DNA from 2 places in the Staphylococcus nepalensis genome. Region 2 is predicted to be linked to the other one. Evidence: predicted binding sites of a transcription regulator. Region 2 holds the regulator's gene; the other holds the start of a gene.
What was found. The regulator LexA, encoded in region 2, represses DNA repair genes until DNA is damaged. The targets are predictions, from matches to a motif close to CGAACATATGTTCG.

Region 1 (12,961 bases), 610 kb from region 2:
ATTATATTGCACCTACTATTTTAGACGGCATTACCATCAATTCAAAAATTATGGATGATGAAATTTTCGGTCCATTATTGCCAATTATAACTTATGACGATTTTAACGAAGCTATTGATTTAATACGCACTAAACCTAAACCGCTCAGTCTTTATTTATTTAGCGAAGATGAAAACAGTTCAGAACGTGTCTTAAACGAACTATCCTTTGGTGGAGGCGCAATAAACGATACTTTAATGCATTTAGCAAACCCAAACTTACCATTTGGTGGTGTTGGTGCTTCTGGTATAGGAAAATATCACGGTAAGTATACTTTCGATACATTTAGCCATGATAAATCATATATTTTTAAATCTACACGGCTTGAATCAAGCTTACTTTTCCCACCTTATAAAGGGAAATTCAAGTATATTAAAGCCTTTTTCAATAAATAATATTAAAATATAAAAGTCCGAAAACTAAAATTTAGCTTTCGGACTTTTATATTTTTTATTATTGTAAAAACTGAACACAAACACCTTCTGGTGCAGTGTATTGACCATCAGATTTTTCTAATTTTCCAGTCACTTTATCTCGTTTAAATACAGTTAGCTCATAACCATCTTCTTGGTGTGCACAAACTAAGAAATCATCTGTCTCAGTAATATTAAAATCGCGGGGAAATACTCCTCCACTAGCCACTATGTCTACTAAGGAAATTGTGGCTCCGTTATCTCCTATTTTAAAAATTGCGATACTGTCATGTCCTCTATTACTAATATATAGGAAGTTTTGATCATGAGATAATCTTACCGCAGCTAACTTTGTAGCACCTTCAAAATTTTCAGGAATCGTTGCATGGCGTTCAATTTCCGAAAATTCACCATTCTTGTACTGCATAACACTTACAACATTAGATAATTCATGAACTACATAAGCAATTTCACCATTTTCATGAAATGTAATATGTCTTGGCCCATCACCTGGTTCAAAGTCAAATACGGCATATTCGCTATAACCTTCTTCACCAAATTCATATGTTATAAGCTTATCAGTACCTAAATCCATTGCTACAACATACTGTTCATCTGGTGTGGTATCTAAATAATGAACATGAGGTTGCTCTTGTCTTTCTAGAGGACCTGTAGGATAATCATGTGCTAATTCTTGGATTAAACGAACCACTTCACCCGTAATTGGATTTGCTTCATAGATACGAGCAAGCCCTGCACCATAAACCGCTTCAAAAACATATTTACCATCTGGCGATACTGAAACATAACATCCGCTACCTTTTGTGGAAGCTAAACATTTATTGATAAGACTGAGTTTGCCATCTTCTCCTATTTTAAGACTTGCAATGCCACAATCTTCCCCTTCTCGTGTTACAGCATATAAAAAAGCGTCATGTTGATTTACATATGTCGACGCTTCTAATTCATAACCCGTTTCCACTTCAGTAATCGTCCCCGTTTGTTCATCTAATTCAAAGCGGTAGACGCCCTTACCTTCTTTTTTTGTATATGAACCAATATATCCTATTGTTGTCATGTAAACCCCTCCATATTATGATACTTTCATTTTAATAAATATTACGAATAAAAGACAATATAATGTTTTTTATTGATAAACATGCATATACATCGTTTAAATAATGTTTCTTCATAAAAACTCACCTTGCTTATTAAACCAAATGCTTATGTCATCCTATCATTTTCCATGATACATTTTAAACATTTCTTTAACCGTCTCCATTAGTTGAAAAACATTGTCATACTTATGATACCACTTTCAATGAAAATTTACCTATTACCTACTTTTGACAATAGATTTATAAATTTTTGAAGAATAACTTGCACAAACACGAACAAATGTTCTATTATGATATTGAGGTGATTTGATGCATTCAGATAAATACAATAATAAAGAAACAGATTACAGAAAAATTCCAAGAGAAAAACTAAACCCTAATATTCCACAAGGGCGTGGTATGGTTAAATGGGCCCCGTTCGCTACATTACCTGAGCAATTTGAAGCTATACAACAGCATATCGTAGATCAAAATAAAATTGACCGCCCTATTTTATCAGACGATCAATTAAATGAACTCAATAGTCAATTACACTATGCTTTACATAAAAATACACTTATCCACATAGAATATTACCAAGATGGTTGGTTAGAACATACCATCCTGAAAATTAAAAATATAGATATGGTTCATATGACGTTAAAAGGTCATGCATGTCATAATAACGAAATCGTTAAATTGTCTTTATTTGATATCATGCAAATCTCGCACGACACTAGGCATTAACCTTACTTCACATAGATTGAACCTATAAATTGCTTAATTCCTTCAATCAGATAAGCATTAACAACTTCGTTGAACGTTTTGAATATGTAGACATTCATACTGTATATGGAAGTCAGAAAGGAAACTATGTTGTCTTTTTAATTTTTTCTTCCTTAAGTAAAGAAGTTTAGGAAAAATCATACAAGAACTAGAGCGTTTGCATAATAACTGTCGGACTTCATAAGCAGTAACCTTTTAAAAGATTAAAAGATTTATGCAGTGACATTTAATACCAGTCATCTAACATTTGTATCATACATAGCCTTGATTGTTTATCAGTATTTCAGACAAAAAAATAGAACACTCTAGGGTGTTCTATTAGTAAATTAATTATTTGATTCAATATCTGAAACAATTTCTTTTGTTTTACTTTCGATATCTTCAAAATCTTTTTTGAAAATATAAGCAAATACTACAGCACCGATGCCTGCTGCTAATGATACAGTAAGGATTGTACCAAATACAAATTTAAATAAACCTTTAATAAAATTCCACATTCTGTTTCACCTCAATAATTTATTAACATGTCTAATATTTATGATAGCACATTTAACTACATCAATAAATATATACCCATTTCCAAATATATTATTCTAAATATTTTTAATGTAATATTCCATATTCAAGACATAAAATAAATTATTATTAAATCTAAATCTGTTAAAACAATCGACACGAATACACTCACTACTATTTGAAGTTGACATTATACTACTATAAAATAATTGTAGATGTTAATTACCCCACCAAGTTGATATAGCATCTCTTAATTTTCCATAATAATTTAACATACTCATCACCTCATTCAACTAACATACAAATTTAGTTTTAAAAGTTATCCTTATCATAACTGTCGAAGTAACATAATACAATTAACGTGAGATTACAATGAAGTGACATTTTTGTAAGATTACACTTTAATATAGGAGTTTAGAAATGCAAAATATACAATCAGATATTTTAACACATCGTGGGTCCCACTTTGATTTAGGCGTAAAAACCGCCGAATGGATGCAACAAACGCCCATGCTTAAAAATAGAGAAAGCGAATGGAAAAAACGTATGCCTCGTTTTGATATCCATATCAAAGAGACTTACGATGTTTTTCAAGCTTATGCACCTCAAATTTGGGAAGAGATAAAAGGGATGCAAGAAGTTTTAAATCTTCCTACTAACCAAATGATACTTAATTTTGGACATTATCGTTTTACCCCGTTAAAAAATAGCGGCTGTACTGTATTCTTAGGTGAAGATTATATGGTACGCAATTACGATTATCACCCTGCTACATATGACGGTCGTTATTTACTATTTCAACCAAATGATGGCGGGCTAGCGCAGATTGGCCCAACATCTCGTATAACTGGGAGAATGGATGGTATGAACGAGGCCGGTCTAGCTATGGGTTACAACTTTATGCATCGTAAACATCCTGGCGATGGCTTTGTTTGTTATATGATAGGCAGACTCATTTTACAGTATTGTAAAAATGTGTCAGAGGCAATTCAACTTTTAAAGGAAATACCGCATAGAAGTTCTTTTAGTTATATTGTCATGGATAAGCAACTCGCGTCTGCTATTGTAGAAGTTACACCGCGTTCAATTGATGTGCGCTATGATTCTACTTGCACGAACCATTTCAAACTTTTAACGCATGAAAATAGAAATTACACAAAAGAATCCGAAGAACGTTTAAAACGACTGATCAATCATAAACCAACAAACTTAAATAAAGCAGACGCTTTTCAACTATTTAATGATCCACAGTACCAAATATACAGTAAATTGTTCAGAAGCTGGTCTGGCACTATACATACAAGTATGTATGAACCACAATCTTTAACTGCACAGATTGGAATAGGTCAAAATAGCTTTCCTACGAAAATAGATTTTGCAAAATGGCTTAAAGGCGATACGTTGTCTACCTACACCATTGCAGGTCACCTAGACACCGATTTAACATTTGCAACTTACTAAGTATTCCATATAAAAATATCTCCCTCTAAAGTTTTCACTTTTTTAGTGTCTACTTTAGAGGGAGCATTTCAATCCCTAAGCCTCTTTAAATTATTAATCGATATTAATATCTCCGTCATTTGTATATAACTCTAGAATATTGTCTCCGTTTCCTACTCTATCGTTCACAAAACGACTATTATTGATATTTGTTGTACCATGAACAGGGTATAATTTTAATAATATATTATTAGGTGCTTGTTTATAACTAATATTAATATCACCCTTTTTCGTAGATGCTTTAAAATTTGAATTAACATCTATATCTGATAAATATATATTACTGTGATTGGCTAACAGTACAGATTTCTGAATTAACGAGTTTTCACTTAATATTCTTGCATTTTCAGTTTTAATATCAGCATTTATAACTTCACTGTCATCGAGCTTTATTTGTGAGTTTACACCTTTATATAATAATTTTTCAAATTTAGTTTTGTCTATATTTACTTTACCACCATTTTTATTATTTTTAGATATTTCAGCTGATTTTATATTTAAATTCTTAATGTTAATAGAATTATAACTACTTGACAACTTAAGTTTATTTAATTTTTCTTTAGGTAAGGTGATTATTAAATGATCGTCAAACTGTCTAAAGGGGTTGAAATTTAAACCGTAGTGGTTTTCTAACTCCTTAGTTTCTTTTACCTTTAAAGCATTATCCACTTCTTTTATGTCAATATTTCTTTTGCCTTTATATTTTATCGAAGTTTGGCCACCTGATTTAATTAAGACTTTACAATTTTCAGTCAATACATCTAAATTTTTAATATCATTCGTATTCAACACCTTATTAACAGTGTTCAATTTTTCATTTTGCTTTTCAAAACCGAACCAGGCAATACTTCCTATTAGGAAGCAAATGATAAACAGCCCTAGTCCGCCTATAAATAATCGCTTCATAGATCTGCACTTCCTTTAATTGTTCGGATATTCCATCTTAGGTATTTTAAAATCAAGCGATAAACAAGCTGGCTCAACTTAGCAATAATCACAAACAACACGATACCTAATCCTGTAAAAGAAAAAGCAAAAAAATAATTACTAATTGCAAGGCTCATCATATGATTTAGTAATCCGTGAATAATTAATAATATGGGGCTGATTGTTAAGAAAAAAGCCACAAGCAATAAACCAAACATAAATACAGCCAATACCACCATTGGTAACAAAATAATAACTAACGAAAGAATCCCCATACCAAGGGATGCCATAATAGCTTTGACAATATTTTTAGCATTTGGTCTGTATTCTGCAGAAACGATTGCATTTTTTACCATAATCTCTTTACCGATTTGCTTTGGGGATTCTAACGCGCCAATAATTTGATACTCATTTTTACCGTCACTTTCTTGTTCAAAAAAATATTGTTCATACTCATACATGATCTTGTCTCGCTCATTACGAGGTAGATTATGTAATTCTTGTTCTAGAGCATTTAAAAAAGTGATTTTATCCAAGTTATCTACCACCATTCAATTCGTAAAATTGAACCAAATTCTATTGCAATTCAAAAAATAACATACCTAAATGGAATGTCATTTTTAAAGTTACTTCTTATTGATTTCAATTTTTTTATTTTATTATCTTTATGAATGAGAGATAATTTTATTTGATTATCTTTATCCACATAAATAGTAGCCTTAAATCCATTACGCAATTTTTTCTCAATAAAATTTTTACCCAGATAGTTTTTTACATTTTGTATACGATTGTTAATTGAGGTGTTGAAATTCGTATTGATGCTCTGATCACTTATTAAAGTCATTGATTTAACCGTATCATTGCTTTTATCAACTTTATAAATCAAGTCTGGCTGTGATTTTGTATAATAAATTTGATATTTTTTTAACATCACATCATCATTTTTAATATAATTACGAATATCAATCTGAGAATTAACCTTATTTTGATTAATCGTTAAACATGATAAATTTGTAGTTTGTTCATTTTTTAAATAATTAATTAGCATCCAAACCATTGCGGCCATTAATAAAAAAATAATAAATACCAAAGTTTTATGTCGTTTCAAAGTAGCTTACACACTCCATTATACGTAAACAATATAGCATACTCAGATAGTATTTTCATTTAAAACATATGATGAAACTTATCATTTTTCTGAGTATTAAAAATTTTCTTTCACTAACAATTGTTGCTATAATAATACCTAATAAATTAAAGGGGGAAAAACAATGACAAGTTTAGAAACTTATTTCAAAAACAGTCAACCGCTTGATCAATACATTGAGGATATGACTGAAAACCAAGAAAATGTACTATCTATTTATAATTCATTCTCAATTCCTCAAGATGATGAACGTCTTGAAAAAATTAAATCACTACCTTATAGCAAGGTGCTTATTATCACGGAAGATTGGTGTGGAGATGCCATGATGAATCTTCCTATTTTGAAACATATAAGTGAAGCACTTCATTTTGAAGTGAGAGTATTTCACCGTGATGAAAACACAGATTTAATAGATCAATACTTAACGAACGGTACAGCTAGATCCATTCCAATTTTTGTTTTTCTTAACGATGAATTTGAACAACAAACTGTTTGGGGACCTCGTTCTAGACACGCACAGAACTTTGTTGATGAAAGACGCTCAAAGCTACCTGCAAAAGATGACCCAACGTTTGACGATAAAGCTGCAGAAACACATGCAATTATCTCCAATCGTTACAAAACAGATTCACAAATGTGGAAATATGTCTACGACTCAATTTTAGATAAATTGATTACTAAATAACTAAAGACGTATGAATTGCGCTAATATAACCGCAATTCATACGTCTTTTAAAAAAATTTAATTTCGGTTATTTATATTAAATATCTTTCTTAGATGCATAGAACAAGTTGATGATAAATAAAATAACAATAGAAGCTGATGTTATAAACCATTGCCAATTAGAAAACGTATAATCCCCAGTAGTTGTTTTCGATGTTAAATAACTAAATGGGATATATTTTAATGCATCTTGAATATTGTCTCCAATTTTTGGAATCATTGGTAAAAATGGTTCCGCAAACGGCACAATTAATACTAAGAAAATACCCAAAGTAAAGATAAGCGCTGTTTTAGGTACGATTAGCGCAAATAAATATAATAATAAACCAAAGAATAGATGAAACATTAAGAAAAACCAAAGTAATTCAAAGATTTTTTCAGTTTTAACATTTTCACCGTCTACAATACCTTGAACAATTAAAATGAAAATCACAAGTATCGCTGTTATTAATATTGCTATTAATATAATAGAAATTACTTTTGCAATAACATAACCTACACGGCTCGATGTCTTATTCATATACAATTGTATTGTTCCTTGAGATATATCGCGTGTAATGGTTTTAATTACAAAAAGCAAGCCCATAATTGAAAAGAACCAACTACCTATCGCAAGTAATGTATTTCCATTCATTTCGTCAGATTGTTGAACAAATAGAATTGTAAATCCAATCATTGGCAAAATAGTCAATAATAACGCTAAATAAGTCAATGGACTTTTAAAAATACTAATCAAGTCATATTTTACAAGTTGAATGCTATTCATTATTGGCCGCCTTTCTGATTTATATTAAAGTAAGTATCACGTAAAGAACTTTTACGTGTCTCAATATATTTAGGGAATATTGATTTACTAGCCAGTCCTTTGAGGATATTTCTATAATTTTTTTGTGCTTTCAATATAATTTCTCCACTCTCTTTTTGTGACTGTAAAACATCAAAATATTCATTTAAGTAAGCTAACCCTTCATCAAAATCTTCTAATTCAAGATGTAACACTGTAGAATCAGTGGGTGCGCCTTCTTTCATATCTACATCTTGTACAAAGGTACCATCCCGTAAGAATACAGCTCTATCACAAATTAATTCGATGTCTTCAAGTTTATGACTAGAGATTAATATTTTCATATCTAGTTCTTGCACGAGTGATTGAATAGTTGTTAAAACATCTATAGAACCATCCGGATCCATACCATTTGTTGGTTCATCTAAGATCAAATATTTAGGCTTATTCATCAAAGAAACTGCAATTGCTAACTTTTGCTTCATACCCATTGAATATTTTTTTATTTTCTTTTTTATATAATTGCGCATTCCAAAAGCATCAATGATTTGGTCAGCGTACTTTTTATCGAAGCCTTTGCCTAACACATTAGCGAACAGTTTCAAATTATATAAGCCAGACTTATTATCGTATAATTTCGGATGTTCAATTAAGTAGCCTATATTTTCTTTATTACTTAATTGTACCTCTCCTTTGTAATTAACAATATTGCCATTCATGACCTTCATCAGTGTTGTTTTACCTACACCATTTTTTCCTATTAAACCTACAATTTGACTATGACCGAAGTCAAAATCAATATGGTCTAATACATTATTGCTACCATACGTTTTCGTAATTTCTTTTAATTGCATAGTACGCCTCCTTTAAAATTAAGTTAATTTTCTATATTGAATTATATAATTTATCACAAAAAATATAATGCTTAGAGCTAAAAAGCCATAGTTAAAGCTATCTTTAAAATACTTAAAATGCTCAAAATTATAATTGAATAATAAGGAATATCCAATAATCATTATCGCAATTAAAAACGGAATAAAAATCAGCATACCTAATATATAAGGAATGAAAGAAATATATTCTGACTTTTGTTCAGTGTATTTCTTAAACCCTATTGGGATTGCAAATAAATTAATTGCAATATATGAGAAAGGCAATGTGAAATTAATATTAATTGCATCCTTTGAAAAATCATTATTTGTTGCACCATATAAAGATAAAATACCGGCACCAATTAAAGTGAAAATAATTACTGTGAGATAGTTGGCATTAAGTAAAGACAGTTTAGAAACTGGCAAACTGGCAAAAAAATGATATGCATGTTTATGTCCTAATTTACTATTAAATCGAAAGACATGACCAGAATCTAACACTGAAATGGCTACTAAAATCATTCCAAGTGTAGAGTATAATACTTTAGCTAAATTGGTATGATAGTCCAACACAAGCTGCAATGGAGACGCAACGAGTAAAACGGTATAAATAGCAATTGTCCATTTACGCAACTTAAGATTTCGAATAAGTAAATTTTTCATCTTAGACCTCCCGTATTATTCGTTTTCATAACGATCGTACTCATTATTTCGGGTCCCTTTTTCGAGATAAACCATTAAATCTTCAATTGTAGGAGTAGTAATTGTAACAGAATTCCCGAATATTTCATAAAATACATTGGCTTGTGTGGTTAAAGCAGTATATCCTGTTTTATTTCTTTCAAAATAATGTGTGAGTTGAACTAACTCTTCATCAATTTGTTGAGGATCACCTTTAACAATTTGAAATTGCTTTAAAATATTATCTAAAAAATCACCTAAAGTGATGTGGCCATCTTTAATGTAAACTAAGTAATCCGCGATTTTCTCTAAATCTGAAATGATATGGGTGGATATAAAAACGGTTTTTCTTTCGTCAATTAATTCTTTTTGTATTATATCTAAAACTTCATTTCTAATAATTGGGTCTAACCCAGAAGTTGGCTCATCAAATATAAATAATTCAGCTTGATGGCTAAACGCAATCGCTATAGATAATTTCATCTTCATACCAGTTGAAAAAGTTTTAATTTTTTTATTAAAAGATAAACCAAACTTTTCAATGTAATACTTAAAGATCTCATGGTCCCAACGGCTATAAAAAGGAGTAATATAATTTTCAATTTTTTTAATTGTCCATTTATCATTAAGATATAATTCTGAATAAACAAAACCAATTTTATCTTTAATAGCTACAGCATTATTTTTCATTTTTTGATTAAAAATGGATATATCACCATCATGAGGTTCAATTAAATCCATAATCAACCTAATGATAGTTGTTTTTCCTGCGCCATTAGCACCAATAAATCCCGTTACAAAACCTTGAGGTACACGAAAAGTAATATCGTTCAATTGAAATGCTTTATGTTGATAATGAACATTTTTCAATTCTATAACATTCATTCTTCGTCCTCCTCATAGATTAAAGTAAGGATCTCTTGTAATTCAGACAATGACATCCCTATTGTCTTAGCTTCTTTACTCATCGATTTAGCTAAAGACTCTATGACTATAAACTGTTTTTCTTTTAATATTGAACTATCTTGTTCTTTTACAAATGTACCTTTACCTCTAATAGTAAAAACAAAACCATCCTTTTCCAAATCTTCATAAGCACGTTTTGTGGTAATCACACTCACACTTAAATCTAATGCTAACTCTCTCATGGATGGTAAATGTTCTCCAGGAACAACGTAGCCTTTTAAAATATTTTCTTTTATTTGTTGTTTAATTTGCTCATAAATCGGTCTTTCACTACTATTTTTCAAAAGTATTTTCATTAACGTCCTCCCCCATAACTGTATATACACAATATATACAATATACACACAGTTGTAAAGAAAAATTTGTAATAAAATTAAAAACGAAATAAAAGCTATAAATAAATGTATTTACTATGCGATACACTCATTTATAGCTTTTTAAAATTATTTCTTTTTATTATGTTGATTATTCCTTTTTCGTCTATCATTACTTCTATTTATAAATGCACAAACCATAAACATAATCGCGGCAATTAGTAATTTAATTCCAGAATTTTCATGACCTGTAGCTTGTAAATAGTAGCCAACAATAAATAATATGATAGCAATAATCACAAATATTTTTGTTAAATGTTTCACTATACTCACCCCAAATAACTACATTGTACCAAAGTTTTCTTTTAATTTCTAAAAGCATTACATTAGTATAATGCGTATTTACCATTTTCTAGTTACTAATTTCTATTACGCGCAATAAAATATATTGTTTGCAGTTTCTACTTTACGATGATAAAATATATATTGCATCCACGGATTATACTACACAACCCCAAGTCTGGTACCGCAGACTTGGGGTTTTTGTGTAAGGCCACCTATTTGTTTTTCCATTTGTCTTCTAACCAAACTCGAAATACAACAAGCAAGCCACCTGTTAATAACGTAACTATGATTTCTTGCCACCACGTAACCATACTACACCCCCCACAGAAGAAAGTACCATGTAGGAATTTGATGGCCTATTTATATTCTAACATAAAATAGAACGTGTGTTCGTATAAATAACTATAATTTTACAATTTTCTTATAAAACACGTGCAACACTTTAATTTTAACCTATTTCAAGATAATATAGATATATCATTTAAAAAAGTAAAGAGAGGTTGACCAACTATGAATCCTTTAGCTTTAGATTTAAACGAGCAATTATCTAAATCCAGCCCAGAAATTGCTGACATGCTTTCTGATCTTGGAAAGTTAATGTATTATCCAAAAGGTATTTTATCACAATCAGCTGAAGCAAAAGCTACTAAGTATAATGCTACAATCGGTATGGCAACATATAAAGATAGTAAAATGTATGCTGAAACATTAAACGATATGTTCAATCATTTAGAACCAGATGAAATTTTCCCCTATGCTCCACCTCAAGGTTTAGAGACGCTGCGCGACTTGTGGCAACAAAAAATGTTGAAAGAAAACCCTGATTTAAATTCTAATGACATGTCTAGACCTATCGTTACCAATGCATTGACACATGGTTTATCCCTAGTTGGAGATATGTTCGTTGATAGCGGCGATACGATTTTATTACCATCACATAATTGGGGTAATTATAAACTTGTATATAGTACAAGACACAGCGCTGAAATTGAAACGTATGACATCTTTAATGAGAATGGCCATTTTACTACTGAACAACTTGTTCATACATTAGAACAATACAATAAAGAAAAAGTTGTTTTAATTTTAAATTATCCAAATAACCCAACTGGTTACACACCTACAAAAGATGAGGCAACCATCATAGTTGATGCAATTAAATCACTTGCTGAACGTGGGACAAACGTAATTGCGTTAGTAGATGACGCATACTATGGTTTATTTTATGAAGATGTTTACACACAATCTCTATTTACTGCATTAACGAATTTACATTTATCAAACTTATTACCAATCCGTTTGGATGGCGCTACTAAAGAATTTTTTGCATGGGGCTTAAGAGTAGGATTTATCAGCTTTGGCGTTGAAGACGATACTACCAAACAAGTTTTAGAAGCCAAAGTAAAAGGATTGATAAGAAGCAATATTTCGAGCGGCCCAATGCCATCACAAAGCGCTGTTAAATATGTTCTTGAAAATCATGATGAATTTGATAAAGAGATTCAAAATAATATTAATACGCTAAACGATAGATACCGTGTTACAAAATCTGTTGTTTATGATGAAAAATATGCAGCATACTGGCAACCATATGATTTTAACTCTGGTTATTTTATGGCGCTCCAAGTTAAAGCCGTTAACCCAGAACAATTACGTAAACATTTAATTGAAAAATATTCAATCGGCATCATCGCATTAAATGATTCTGACATTAGAATTGCTTTCAGTTGTGTTGAAAAAAATGATATACCTCATGTTTTTGATTCCATTGCAAAAGGCATTGAAGATCTACAAAATGCTTAACAATAAAAAAGAGATGAAATTGCTAAAAAGCAATTTCATCTCTTTTT
Region 2 (12,961 bases):
AGGTCCTAATCCATTTCCTGAATCCATAAAAATCATAAATGTTGAAGTAGCTAGTCCTACATTTTCTGGCTTAGCTTCACTGACAGCGATCGTTTGAGTGATTGAAGAAATGTTACCAAAACCAAGCCCAATAAATAGTCCTGACAATAACATCGTCCAGTCATCGCTACTGATACTTAGTAAAAGTAAGCCAACAAAAAAGAATATAAGGGCTGGATACATAATTTTATTTGCTCCATAAATATCAGCAATTTTACCTGTGAAAGGTCTAGACGCTAATACTGAAACTGTATATATTATAAAAAAGAACTTGCTGCTTGTACTAAATCAATTTGGATCGCGTACAAATTAATGTACGATACTATACCTGAAAAAGAAAATGCACTCAAAAATATAATAAATCCAATTGGTATTGTTGATTTATTCATTAAGTTTTTTATAGATATTTCTTTCTTATTTTCGTTATAAGGCACTTTGATTAAAAATGACATAAGTAAACTTAATATCGCAAAGATCAAACTGGCATAAAAAATATTCATTAAACTAGAATTCTGTGTTAAAGATATTCCAATAAATGGACCGAATCCTGTAGCCAGTGCAGTACTTAACGCAAAATAGCTAATCCCTTCGCCTTTACGCGATTGAGGGATTACTAAGGCAACAATAGTACCTACTATCGTTGTAGTGATACCCGTAGAAAGCCCATGTAATAATCGAACAAACACTAAAAAATATTCGTCTAAGTTCACAAAATATAAAATAATTGATACGAAATAAATCACCATATTTAAAATAAATATTTTCTTCGTTATTTTAATAAATCCAGTGAGTACTCTACCAATTAGCGCACCTACTATGAAAACACTTGCTATAAAGCCCATCATTATACTAGATGAATTATATTCAGTTTGCGCATAATTAGTGATGGTAGAGTTTAGTAAAAAATATACGAGTATCAATAAAAAGTTTATGATAGAATATATCACAAAATCTTTCGACCATATTTTGTTATTCATAATAGCTCCTTTCTACATATGATAACTGTCACCGTTATTTGGGATTAGTACTTGATCTTCTAATCCTTTTTCATTTACAAATTGTTTTAATCTGTTTCTAGATAAATTCCAATGAGTTACTGCTTCCATATGCACTACAATAATTTTTGAATTAGGTGCTTCTTTTGCTACTTTATATACATCATATTCGTTCATAATTAATGAGCTGCCTTCATAAAATTGGTTGTCGCCACCATTTACAATGATAACTTCAGGCTCATAGTGTTTTATTACGTTTTTAATCTTGCTATACCATACGGTATCTCCTGCTATATATAATCTTTGTTCTGTAGGATGATCAAAAATAACGCCACAAACAGAACCAATGATTTCTAAAATTTCACCTCTACCATGCTCACCAGGCGTTTTTATTAGTTTAACACCCTCAAACGTTGTATACTCGGTTAATATTTCTACATCTTTAAAGCCAACACCTTTAATTTCTTCTGCGTCGTTTTCGTCTTGTACAAATACCTTGATATCTTTTGGTAAATGTTTTTGTGCCGTTTCATCAAAATGGTCAATATGCAAATGTGTTAAAATAATCGCGTCAATATCTTTAATGATGTCTTCTAGAGATATAGGTAAGTCGACAAGTGGATTCTCTAACTCTTCTCCAGGAGCATCAGGAAAACTTGCAAAAGCCCCTTTTTCGCCTAACATCGGGTCAACTAAAAACTTTTTATCTGCATACTCAATGATGCTTGTAGCATTTCTTATATGTGTTATGTTCATAAATAATTCCTCCAAATTTTTGTATATATTTATCTTAATTGGATGGTCTATGTGTTTAAATATAAATTTCAAAGAGTTTTTAACTAAATACTTGAAAATTGAAAGTGAGTGATAAAAATGGACGAATTAGACAAAAAAATAATTAGCGAATTAAAAAATAACAGTAAAATTTCAATGAAGCATTTAGGAGCAAAAGTAAATCTAACTGGTCAAGCAGCAACAAATAGAGTGAAAAAATTAGAGGATGACAACGTTATTACTGGATACACGATTGCTTTAAACCAAGAAGCATTAGACTGTAAAGTCCATGTATTTATTAATATTTATACTCATAAAATTTCTCATAATTCATATCTTGATTTTATTCAGGAAGAGAGCATTTTTGTTATGAATAACTATAAAGTAATAGGCGACCCATGTTATCTTTTAGAGTGCCGTTTCCCAAATAATGATTATTTAAATGCATTTCTTGCGCGATTAAATAAGCACGCAAACTATAATGTTTTAATGGCAATATAAAAGGCCAATCTCATTAATTAAACGGGGAACTAAAAGTGGCATGATTGCCATTTAATATTGAATTATATTGCAATAAACATCATTAATTTGGTAGTATTTATATTCATTTCTTTGCTAGTAATAAAAAACGAGGTAGCGAAATCTACATAGAAAATGTGATCCCGTTACCTCGTTTTTGTGTTTTTGCATATTTTGATGTCATACATACGATGATTTGACTATTTAGCGGTATGGGTCCATTCATTTTTGCCGCGATGTCTTTTTACGTGTGCATAAACATTGTCTGCAGCGTAGTCTAAATTAGTGTAAACCGTAATCGAGAATGCAGATTGGTTATCCTCAAATGCTTCTTCTGAAAACAATTCTTTAAGATGGCTAAAAAGACTTTCCATTTGTGAGCGGTCTAAACTTGGGTATTCTCGTAATGTTCTTTTGATTAGTTGGTCATGTCTTTCTTCAAGTGATTGTACAACAATAACAAAACGCTCATCAGTTTCTAAAATATCGTCAAATAGATTTGTTTGTCCAATCATAATTTCCACCTCTAAGTAATTAAATTATTAATCTTATTATACTATACTTTCTATATACTGAAAATAACACCAACTTCTGAAAAAGCAATTTCTTTTGTAACCAAGGTTAATTTATATAAAAGTAGGGAATACAATTACTATGTTATTAGCAAAAAATTCACCCCAAAAATTAGATTTCTAGTCTAACTTTTGGGGTGAATAGTATGATACTTGTATTAGTGGTTAAGTATCTAATTATAATCGTGGTTTTTTAAATCAATTTCTTCGAGTTTAACAATTTTAGTTTTTCTAATGTACTTATGGATAAAGTAAATTAAAGCTAATATAACCATTGGTAATAAGTTTCGGATTAACGCGCCGATATCACCAGCCAAAATTGCACCAAGTGAATTTCCTACAAATAGGAATAACAAAGCAATGATTACTATAATTGGTCCGAAAGGATAGAACGGTGCCTTATAAGGTAATACATCATCAGGATTTTTATTTTGTTTTTTAATTGCAGAACGCAGTCTGATTTGGGCTATTATACTAGATGCCCAAACAACAATGACTAAAGACCCAATGATATTTAGCAATGAAAATACAATGTCTGATTTAAATTGAGCTAAGATAATTACAAACAAGACAATGATAAACGTCACAAATATTGATACTATAGGTAATTTTGTAGTCTTATTAAGTTTACTTAAAAATTTAGGTGCTTGTTTATCTTCTGCCATTGAGAATAACATTCTACTTGTTGTATAAATTCCAGAGTTTGCAGCAGATAATAATGAAGTTAAAATTACTGCGTTAATTACTGATGCTGCAAATGCGATACCTACACGATCAAACACTATTGTAAATGGGCTTTGTGATACAGATTCACTTTCATTCAATAATAATGGATCAGTATAAGGAATTATCGCTGAAATGACCGCAATTGATAAAACATAGAATAATAAAATTCTCCAAAAGACTTGTCTAATTGCTTTGGGCATAGACTGACTTGGGTTTGAAGATTCGCCAGCTGTTACAGCAACGACTTCTGTGCCTCCAACTGAGAATCCAGCTACAAGTAAAACCCCTAAGAAACCAGAGATGCCACCAACAAAAGGTGCTTCTCCTGTTACATAATTACTCAAGCCATATGTCTGACCGCCTAAAATGCCTATAATTGTTAATACGCCAATAACGATGAAAATAATAATGGTTGCAACTTTAATGAGTGATAACCAAAACTCTGTTTCACCAAAGGCCTTTACTGAGAATATATTAAGTAAGAAAAGAATGACAAGGAAGATGATGCTCCAAGTGACAGGACTAAAAAATTGGAAGAAATCCCAATAATAAATTACACTAGAAGAAATAATAACATCGACACTTGTAACTAACAGCCAAATTGCCCAATATAGCCACCCCATAGTGAAACCGAGGGAGCTATCTACAAAACGTGTTGAATAGGAACTGAAAGAACCTGAAACAGGATAAAATGTAGCTAGTTCACCAATCGAAGCCATTAAGAAATATAACATCACACCAATGATTAAATAGGCAAGTATTGCGCCACCAGGTCCTGCTTGCGAAATCACGCTACCAGTAGCAACAAATAGGCCTGTACCAATTGCACCACCAATTGCAATCATTGAAATGTGCCGAGAATTAAGACCACGGTTCATATTGTTTTGTGCCATAATACAGTCTCCTATGTTCTATTAAATTTTAAATATATATTATCCATTCTAATGCTTTTGAGCTGTACAAGCAATGCTTTTTATGACTGTCTTGCTATAAATTTTCAAATATTTTGAAAATTAGTATTTATATGTATATTGTTAGTTGCTTTTAGAAAAATTATAGATTAAAATAAGTACTAGGTAATAATTATTATTGATTAGTAAAGGCGGGGGAATTTTGATGAGTAACAGGAAAAAATTAACGAGCCTCTTTGGCGCACCAGTCTCAGATAGAGAAAATAGTATGACAGCCGGCCCTAGAGGACCATTATTAATGCAAGATTGGTACTTTTTAGAGCAAATGGCTCATTTTGATAGAGAAGTTATACCGGAAAGACGTATGCATGCAAAAGGGTCAGGTGCTTTTGGTACTTTTACGGTTACAAACGATATTACACAATATACTTCAGCTAGCATTTTCTCTGAAGTAGGCAAACAAACTGAAATGTTTGCGCGTTTTTCAACTGTAGCAGGTGAAAGAGGCGCAGCTGATGCAGAACGAGATATTCGTGGGTTCGCGTTGAAGTTCTATACAGATGAAGGTAATTGGGATTTAGTAGGAAATAATACACCAGTATTCTTCTTTAGAGACCCGAAACTATTTGCTAGTTTAAACCACGCTGTTAAACGTGACCCAAGAACAAATATGAGAAGTGCACAAAACAATTGGGATTTCTGGACTTCTTTACCTGAAGCATTACATCAAGTAACAATTTTAATGTCAGACCGTGGTATACCTAAAGGTTTTAGAAATATGCATGGTTTTGGATCTCATACTTATTCTATGTACAATGATAAAGGTGAACGTGTTTGGGTGAAATTCCATCATAGAACGCAACAAGGTATTGAAAACTTACAACCTGACGAAGCGGCAAAAATTGTTGGGGAAGACAGAGAATCATCACAACGTGATTTATTCGAAGCAATTGAAAACAAAGATTATCCAAAATGGAAAATGTATATTCAAGTCATGACAGAAGAACAAGCGCGCAACCATAAAGATAATCCATTTGATTTAACAAAAGTTTGGTATAAAGGAGACTATCCTTTAATAGAAGTTGGAGAATTTGAATTAAATCGCAACCCAGACAACTATTTCCAAGATGTTGAGCAGGCTGCTTTCGCCCCAACTAATATTGTACCTGGGATTGATTTCTCTCCAGACAGAATGTTACAAGGTAGATTATTCTCATATGGCGATGCACAACGCTACAGATTAGGCGTCAATCATTGGCAAATACCAGTTAACCAACCTAAGGGTGTTGGCATTGAAAATATTTGTCCATTTAGCCGTGACGGTCAAATGAGAATTATAGATAATAATCAAGGCGGCGGCACACATTATTATCCAAACAGTGATGGTTCATTCGAAGATCAACCTGAATTTAAAAAACCTGGACTAAAAATTGAAGGTGAAGCATATGAATATGACTTCAGAGAAGATGACGATAATTACTTCGAACAGCCAGGACGTTTGTTCAGAATACAATCTAAAGAACAGCAAGCGCGAATTTTTGAAAATACAGCTAATGAAATGCAAGGTACTACATTAGAAGTTCAACATCGTCATATTCGCCATTGTTATAAAGCGGATAGTGAATATGGTAAAGGTGTGGCGAAAGCATTAGGTATCGACATAAATGATGTAGATTTAGAAATTGCAGATTAATCATTGCACGCTTATGATTAACAATTTACAATAAAAGTTTTAAAATGCGCGTTTAAGATATAAACATGCCTATTTAAAATAAAGATGCACCTTCATTTCAAAATGGAAGGTGCATTTTATGTTTGAATTTTTGGGATATTCAATGCATATGTTTATCTAAGGGCATGTTTAATTTACGTTATTAGATAGGTTAATAAATATAAAAAGACAAACCAAATGTCATAAGTCATTTGGTTTGTCTTTAACTGTAAACATCATTTAATTAATCGTAACTGCTTAAATGTAATGCTGAACAGGGCACATTAGATTTAAGCGTGTAAGTCATTTATTTTAATTTGAATTATCTTGTCTTTATACCTAAGAAATTTTGCGAATAGAAATGCATTTTTCCACAATTGTTACATAATAATGTTATTAACGGCGTTGGATCATTACCTAAGGAAGCAGTTAACAATGGTAGGAAATAATGACCATCTAAAATTTCAATATCAGGACGCTCGCAGTTACACACACTTTTATCTTTTGTTTTTTCAGTTATTGAATCAATAATGTGTTTTTTTTGTTCATCCGTAATGTGACGATTTTCCATATAAAAATTCCCTCCAATATATTTTATATACTTATTTCATTATAAGGGTAGTTATGATTTATTAGAAGACCTTAAATGCATTTAATAGTGATATTTAAGTATATTATTGTTAATTAACGCTTTGTTGTGTGATTTAATGTATTGTTTCAACCCAGTTACATAGCGCGGTGTATCATTAATAGAAATTAAAACTGAAGTGCCCATCGGTAGTGTAAGTTGCCCCTTATCATAATTTATACATATAAGTTGTCATGTTAATTTAGTTTAGCGGTGTTTATTAAATTATACGAAAAAGCCTTTTTGTACTAAATTCCATATTTTATAACGATTTTGTAACGTGTTGACGCCAGGGAAGTATATGAGTGAGAGACTATAGGCTTGAACCATACCTCATACCTCAGGCAAGCATGCACGACCAAAACTGTAAGATTTTAAATAAAATAAGAGCTAACCCATTACGGATTAGCTCTTATTTTTAAGTGTCGTATTAAAAAGATAATGAAAGCACAGAATTATTTAGTTTCACGATGTAAAGTGTATTTATTTAATCGTGGGCAGAATTTTTTAAGTTCAATACGTTCTGGATTGTTACGCTTGTTTTTAGTACTGATGTAGTTACGATCGCCACATTCTGTACAAGCTAATGTAATATTTACGCGCAAAATTAACACCTCTTTCTTAACAGGAATCATTACGTTTTAAAATGATACCATAATTAATCAATATATTCAATGAAAAATGCTTTACTTAACTTGAAGATATCCTAATATACCTAACTATTATACCCCTTTTAAAAAATAATTTTCAATGACCAAATCGTTTTAGTTTGATTTATGAAAAGCATATGTTAATATTTAAAACGTAACGATTACGATTTAAAGGAGAGAAAGATATGGCAAAAAAATCAAAAATTGCTAAAGAAGAAAAAAGAGAACGCTTAGTTGCTCAATATTATGAATTAAGAAAAGAGTTAAAAGCAAAAGGCGATTACGAAGCATTAAGAAAATTGCCTAGAGATGCTTCACCTACAAGACTAACACGCAGATGTAAGGTGAGTGGGCGTCCAAGAGGTGTATTAAGAAAGTTTGAAATGTCACGAATTGCATTTAGAGATTATGCACATAAAGGCCAAATTCCTGGTGTTAAAAAATCAAGTTGGTAAAATCAGACTTTAGTTCATTTACATTTAGAGTGAAACCATGTATATTATCTATTGGTAAAGATAAATAAAATGCTATTGTTCGGAAATAATCCTAATATATAGGATTATTTCCTTAGATAATTGTTGAATTCATTTAAAAATCTTACCTTTAAATACTGTTTCACTATTAAATATTAGGGGTTTATATAATTATGAAAATATTTGATTATGAAGATATCCAGCTTATACCAAATAAATGTATTGTGAATAGTCGCTCAGAATGTGATACTGCAGTGGAATTCGGACCAAAAGAATTTAAATTACCTGTTGTGCCTGCAAATATGCAAACAGTGATGAATGAAACTTTGGCAGAATGGTTTGCTGAAAACGAATATTTCTATATTATGCATAGATTTGACGAAGCAGCACGTATACCTTTTGTGAAAAAAATGCATAGCAAAGGCTTGTTTGCTTCTATTTCAGTTGGCATTAAAGCACGTGAATTTGAATTTGTTGAAAAAATGGCAAACGATGGTGTAATTCCTGAATATATTACAATTGATATTGCACACGGTCATTCAGATGCTGTAATCCATATGATTCAACATATTAAAAAACATATTCCTGATTCCTTTGTTATTGCAGGTAATGTTGGGACGCCTGAAGGAGTTCGAGAATTAGAAAATGCGGGTGCAGATGCAACGAAAGTAGGTATTGGGCCTGGCCGTGTTTGTATTACTAAAATCAAAACAGGATTTGGTACAGGCGGTTGGCAATTAGCTGCTTTAAATCATTGTAGTAAAGCAGCACGTAAACCAATCATAGCTGATGGAGGTATTAGAACGCATGGTGATATTGCTAAATCAATTCGATTTGGTGCATCTATGGTAATGATAGGTTCATTATTTGCTGCTCATGAAGAATCTCCTGGCGAAACGGTTGAATTAGATGGTAAATTATATAAAGAGTATTTCGGTAGTGCATCTGAATTCCAAAAAGGTGAACATAAAAACGTTGAAGGTAAAAAAATGTTTGTTGAACATAAAGGTTCATTAATGGATACATTAGTTGAAATGCAACAAGATTTACAGAGTTCAATCTCATATGCAGGGGGTAACGATTTAAATTCATTAACTAAAGTGGATTATGTCATAGTTAGAAATTCTATTTTCAATGGAGATAGAGACTAATAATATAGTAGGTGTAAAAAATTAAACGATTTTTATTATATGTAATTGTACTTCTGTTAATTGTGTTAATTACTCCAATTAAAGAATTTGCACCGCTAGAATCGTTGCAGCAACAATTTAAATCAAAAGTAGACAGTTGGTCATCTGATAAGCCTTTAACTGAAAATACCTTAAAAGTACCTGATGAACAAGATTTTGCTTTGAATAATATTCAAATGAATATGTCTAAGGAAGAAGTAGAAGAAAAATTAGGTAAAGCAAAGCGTGTTACTTCAAACGAATATGGTACGAATTGGCATACGTATTATTCTGACGATTACAGAAGTTTTGTTATGGTGAGTTATATTAAAGATAAAGTAAATGGTTTGTATAGTAATCAAAATGTTATTTCTTCTAAATCTAAAATAAAATATAATTCTCCGAAAGATACAGTTAGAGATCGATTAGGTGACCCTATATCAACAAAACAAAAAGGTCATATAAATATAGACGTGCAAGATAGTGAATTTGACAATTTTAAAAAAGACAATATTTATACTACAGCATTTTATGACAAACATAACCAAAACCACTTAACAGCATTATTATTAATTAGTGAAGAAATGGAAAATAGACTTCAACAACAATATGGGGCGCCGTCGGATAATTTAGCTAAGAGCTTTGAATTGCAAAATTTTGACTTAGTAAACGCTGAAAGAGTGCAACATGGTTTAAATACTTTAGATTATTCAACAACTATTTCTGATACAGCACGTAAGCACAGTACTGATATGGCAGAAAATAACTATTTTAATCATGATAATTTGAGTGGAGATTCTCCGTTTGATCGTTTAGAAAGTGATGGACACGATTTTAATGCAGCCGGAGAAAACTTAGCTTATGGTCAACAAAGTAGTATTTATGCCCATCAAGGTTTAATGAATTCTTTAGGACATAGAAAGAACATTCTTAAAAAAGAATTTCGAACATTAGGTGTCGGCGTTGATTTTAATGAACAAAGACAACCTTATTGGACTGAAAATTACACTGGATAGTGTTTACGATTTGTTGAATGAGGGTATCTGTAACCTGTGAGGATGAGATATTATGACAACAAATAAAAAAGATCAAACAGAAGATATACTAGAAAAAGTTAAAGACGTTTTAGAAAAGAATGACGAAAAATAAGAGGTTGCGCTCAACGCGCAACCTCTTATTTTTGTTGAGAGTGTCTTTATTTACAAATAAAATAATTAAATTTCTCTGAAAAGCCCAACGACTTTGCCTAAAACAGTGACTTGGTCTAAATAAATAGGAGACATTGTACTATTTTCCGGTTGCAAACGATAACGTGTTTTTTCTTTATAAAAACGTTTGACTGTAGCTTCATTTTCTTCAGTCATTGCAACAATAATATCACCGTTTTCAGCAATTGTTTGGCTTCTGACTATAACTTTATCTCCATCTAATATACCAGCTTCGATCATACTATCACCAACAACATTTAAGATGAAAATGTCACTGTTATGCGTAGAAGTAAAATGTTCTGGTAATGGAAAGTATTCTTCAACATTTTCGACGGCAGTAATAGGAATACCTGCCGTTACTTTTCCAATTACTGGTACATGTATCGTTGATTCCATATTTGCAGATTCGCCTAGTTGTTCAGTTACAATTTCTATTGCACGGGGCTTGGTTGGATCTCTTTTTATATAGCCTTTTTCTTCTAGTCTTGATAAATGTCCATGTACGGTAGAGCTTGAAGCTAAACCCACAGCTTCACCAATTTCTCGAACACTTGGTGGATATCCTTTTGAATGAACGGTCTGTTTGATATATTCAAAAATTTCATTTTGTCGTTTTGTTAATTCTCTCATAATAGGCACTCCCTACGTTAATTTGTTTTTATTATAGCATGCATGATTCTTTTTTACAAACGTTTGTTCGTTTCAAGGTTGACTAGGAACAGATGTTCTGTTAGAGTTTAGACACAAACAAACGTTCTAGGAGTGACTTATAATGTTCAAATTATATATACATCAAATAAAGCCTTACTTCGTAGTCCTATTAGTTACTATGATTTTAAGTTCTATATTTATTTTAAGTGCACATAATAATGCTGAGTCGGAACAAACGTACGAAATGACAGATCATCAAATCCAAAACAACTCAATTCAAAACGAACAATATCAAATGGATTCAGTGGAAAAAAGCGAACAGAGCAATAAGCCATTTTTGGCAAGAGCAAAATAGAAATATCAAACATTAATTTATTTGGGAGTAAATTAATTGTCTGGTACATATGAAAGTGAGCGGAACTATTTCGTTTCGTTCACTTTTTTGTTATATTTTTTATATTATGAATTACGGAGGTTTAGTATGGCTAAAAACGATGCCGTAGATATCAAGCGTATAAATGAATTAGCAAAAAAGAAAAAAGAAGAAGGATTAACTGAATCTGAGGCTAAAGAACGATCTAAATTAAGAAAAGCGTATTTAGACTCTTTCAGAGATAATTTTAAAAAACAAATTGAAAATACTAGAGTAATTGATCCTGAAGGTAACGATGTAACACCTGAAAAAGTTAAAAAAATATTAGATTCAAAAGACAAAAAAGATAACAACTAAATCAATTTTTTGTTAAACAAACGTCAAATAATGTATAATGGTAATGAATCTTGCTATAAGAAAGGAAGTCATTTAGATGAATAAAGAAAAAGATCAATTAGCAATAGATACGATTAGAGCTTTAAGTATCGATGCTGTTGAGCAAGCAAACTCAGGACACCCTGGATTACCAATGGGTGCTGCTCCAATGGCATATACTTTATGGACACGCCATTTAAATTTCAACCCCCAATCAAAAGATTTCTTCGATAGAGATCGTTTTGTATTGTCTGCTGGTCATGGTTCTGCATTACTTTATAGTTTATTACATGTTTCAGGTAGTTTAGAATTAGATGAATTAAAACAATTTAGACAATGGGGCTCAAAAACACCAGGACATCCTGAATTCAGACATACTGATGGTGTGGAAGTAACTACAGGTCCATTAGGTCAAGGTTTTGCTATGTCTGTAGGTATGGCTATGGCTGAAAAACATCTTGCTGGTAAGTTTAACAAAGAAGATGCTAATGTAGTAGACCATTACACTTATGTACTAGCTTCTGATGGAGATTTAATGGAAGGTATTTCACATGAGGCGGCTTCATTAGCTGGTCATACGAAATTAGATAAACTTATTGTATTATATGATTCAAATGATATTTCTTTAGATGGAGATTTAAACAAAGCTTTTTCTGAAGATGTTAAGACTCGCTTTGAATCATATGGTTGGAAACACATTTTAATTGAAGATGGTAACGATATCGAAGCAATTGATAAAGCAATTGAAGAAGCAAAAGCTTCGGATGTACCAACAATGATTGAAGTTAAAACAATTATTGGTTACGGTGCACCAAACAAACAAGATTCTCATGGTGTGCACGGTGCGCCATTAGGTGAAGATGAAAGAAAATTAGCTTTAGAAAATTATGGTTTAGATCCTGAAAAACGATTCAACGTTCCAGATGAAGTTTATGAAATCTTTCAACAATCAATGCTAAAACGTGCAAACGAAAAAGAAGAAAGCTGGAACAAACTTGTTGAAACATACAGTGAAAAATATCCAGAATTAGCAGAAGAATTCAAATTGGCAATCAGTGGTAAATTACCAGCTAATTACGCTGATGCATTACCAGAATTTGAAGCTGGCCACAGTGGTGCGTCACGTGCAGATTCTGGAGAAGTTATTCAAGCGTTAAGTAAAACAGTACCTTCATTCTTTGGTGGTT

Region 1: BJG89_RS05190 (YolD-like family protein) is a predicted target of LexA. The motif match lies at 1,844-1,857, and genes of this name have one in related genera.

What each region holds. Positions count from the first base shown of each region.
Region 1 covers NZ_CP017466.1:1,117,012-1,129,972, reverse strand. Annotated here, with positions in the region: gene BJG89_RS05200 (aldehyde dehydrogenase) at 1-434, shown strand, start outside; gene pglS (6-phosphogluconolactonase) at 493-1,530, opposite strand; gene BJG89_RS05190 (YolD-like family protein) at 1,880-2,296, shown strand; gene BJG89_RS05185 (hypothetical protein) at 2,662-2,832, opposite strand; gene BJG89_RS05180 (C45 family autoproteolytic acyltransferase/hydrolase) at 3,272-4,312, shown strand; gene BJG89_RS05175 (DUF4097 family beta strand repeat-containing protein) at 4,406-5,257, opposite strand; gene BJG89_RS05170 (HAAS signaling domain-containing protein) at 5,254-5,814, opposite strand; gene BJG89_RS05165 (hypothetical protein) at 5,865-6,386, opposite strand; gene BJG89_RS05160 (thioredoxin family protein) at 6,550-7,110, shown strand; gene pmtD (phenol-soluble modulin export ABC transporter permease subunit PmtD) at 7,187-7,915, opposite strand; gene pmtC (phenol-soluble modulin export ABC transporter ATP-binding protein PmtC) at 7,915-8,787, opposite strand; gene pmtB (phenol-soluble modulin export ABC transporter permease subunit PmtB) at 8,806-9,468, opposite strand; gene pmtA (phenol-soluble modulin export ABC transporter ATP-binding protein PmtA) at 9,484-10,371, opposite strand; gene pmtR (PSM export ABC transporter transcriptional regulator PmtR) at 10,368-10,748, opposite strand; gene BJG89_RS05130 (SE1626 family protein) at 10,896-11,090, opposite strand; gene BJG89_RS14760 (Trp-rich small protein) at 11,324-11,422, opposite strand; gene BJG89_RS05120 (aminotransferase class I/II-fold pyridoxal phosphate-dependent enzyme) at 11,622-12,914, shown strand; gene BJG89_RS05115 (DinB family protein) at 12,961-12,961, opposite strand, start outside.
Region 2 covers NZ_CP017466.1:1,726,867-1,739,827, reverse strand. Annotated here, with positions in the region: gene BJG89_RS08240 (MFS transporter) at 1-252, opposite strand, end outside; gene BJG89_RS08235 (MFS transporter) at 297-1,016, opposite strand; gene BJG89_RS08230 (MBL fold metallo-hydrolase) at 1,029-1,790, opposite strand; gene BJG89_RS08225 (Lrp/AsnC family transcriptional regulator) at 1,908-2,309, shown strand; gene BJG89_RS08220 (hypothetical protein) at 2,528-2,842, opposite strand; gene BJG89_RS08215 (amino acid permease) at 3,073-4,518, opposite strand; gene BJG89_RS08210 (catalase) at 4,742-6,229, shown strand; gene BJG89_RS08205 (hypothetical protein) at 6,570-6,818, opposite strand; gene rpmG (50S ribosomal protein L33) at 7,331-7,480, opposite strand; gene rpsN (30S ribosomal protein S14) at 7,711-7,980, shown strand; gene guaC (GMP reductase) at 8,172-9,149, shown strand; gene BJG89_RS08185 (CAP domain-containing protein) at 9,170-10,183, shown strand; gene lexA (transcriptional repressor LexA) at 10,382-11,005, opposite strand; gene sosA (DNA damage-induced cell division inhibitor SosA) at 11,148-11,381, shown strand; gene BJG89_RS08170 (DUF896 domain-containing protein) at 11,508-11,756, shown strand; gene tkt (transketolase) at 11,833-12,961, shown strand, end outside.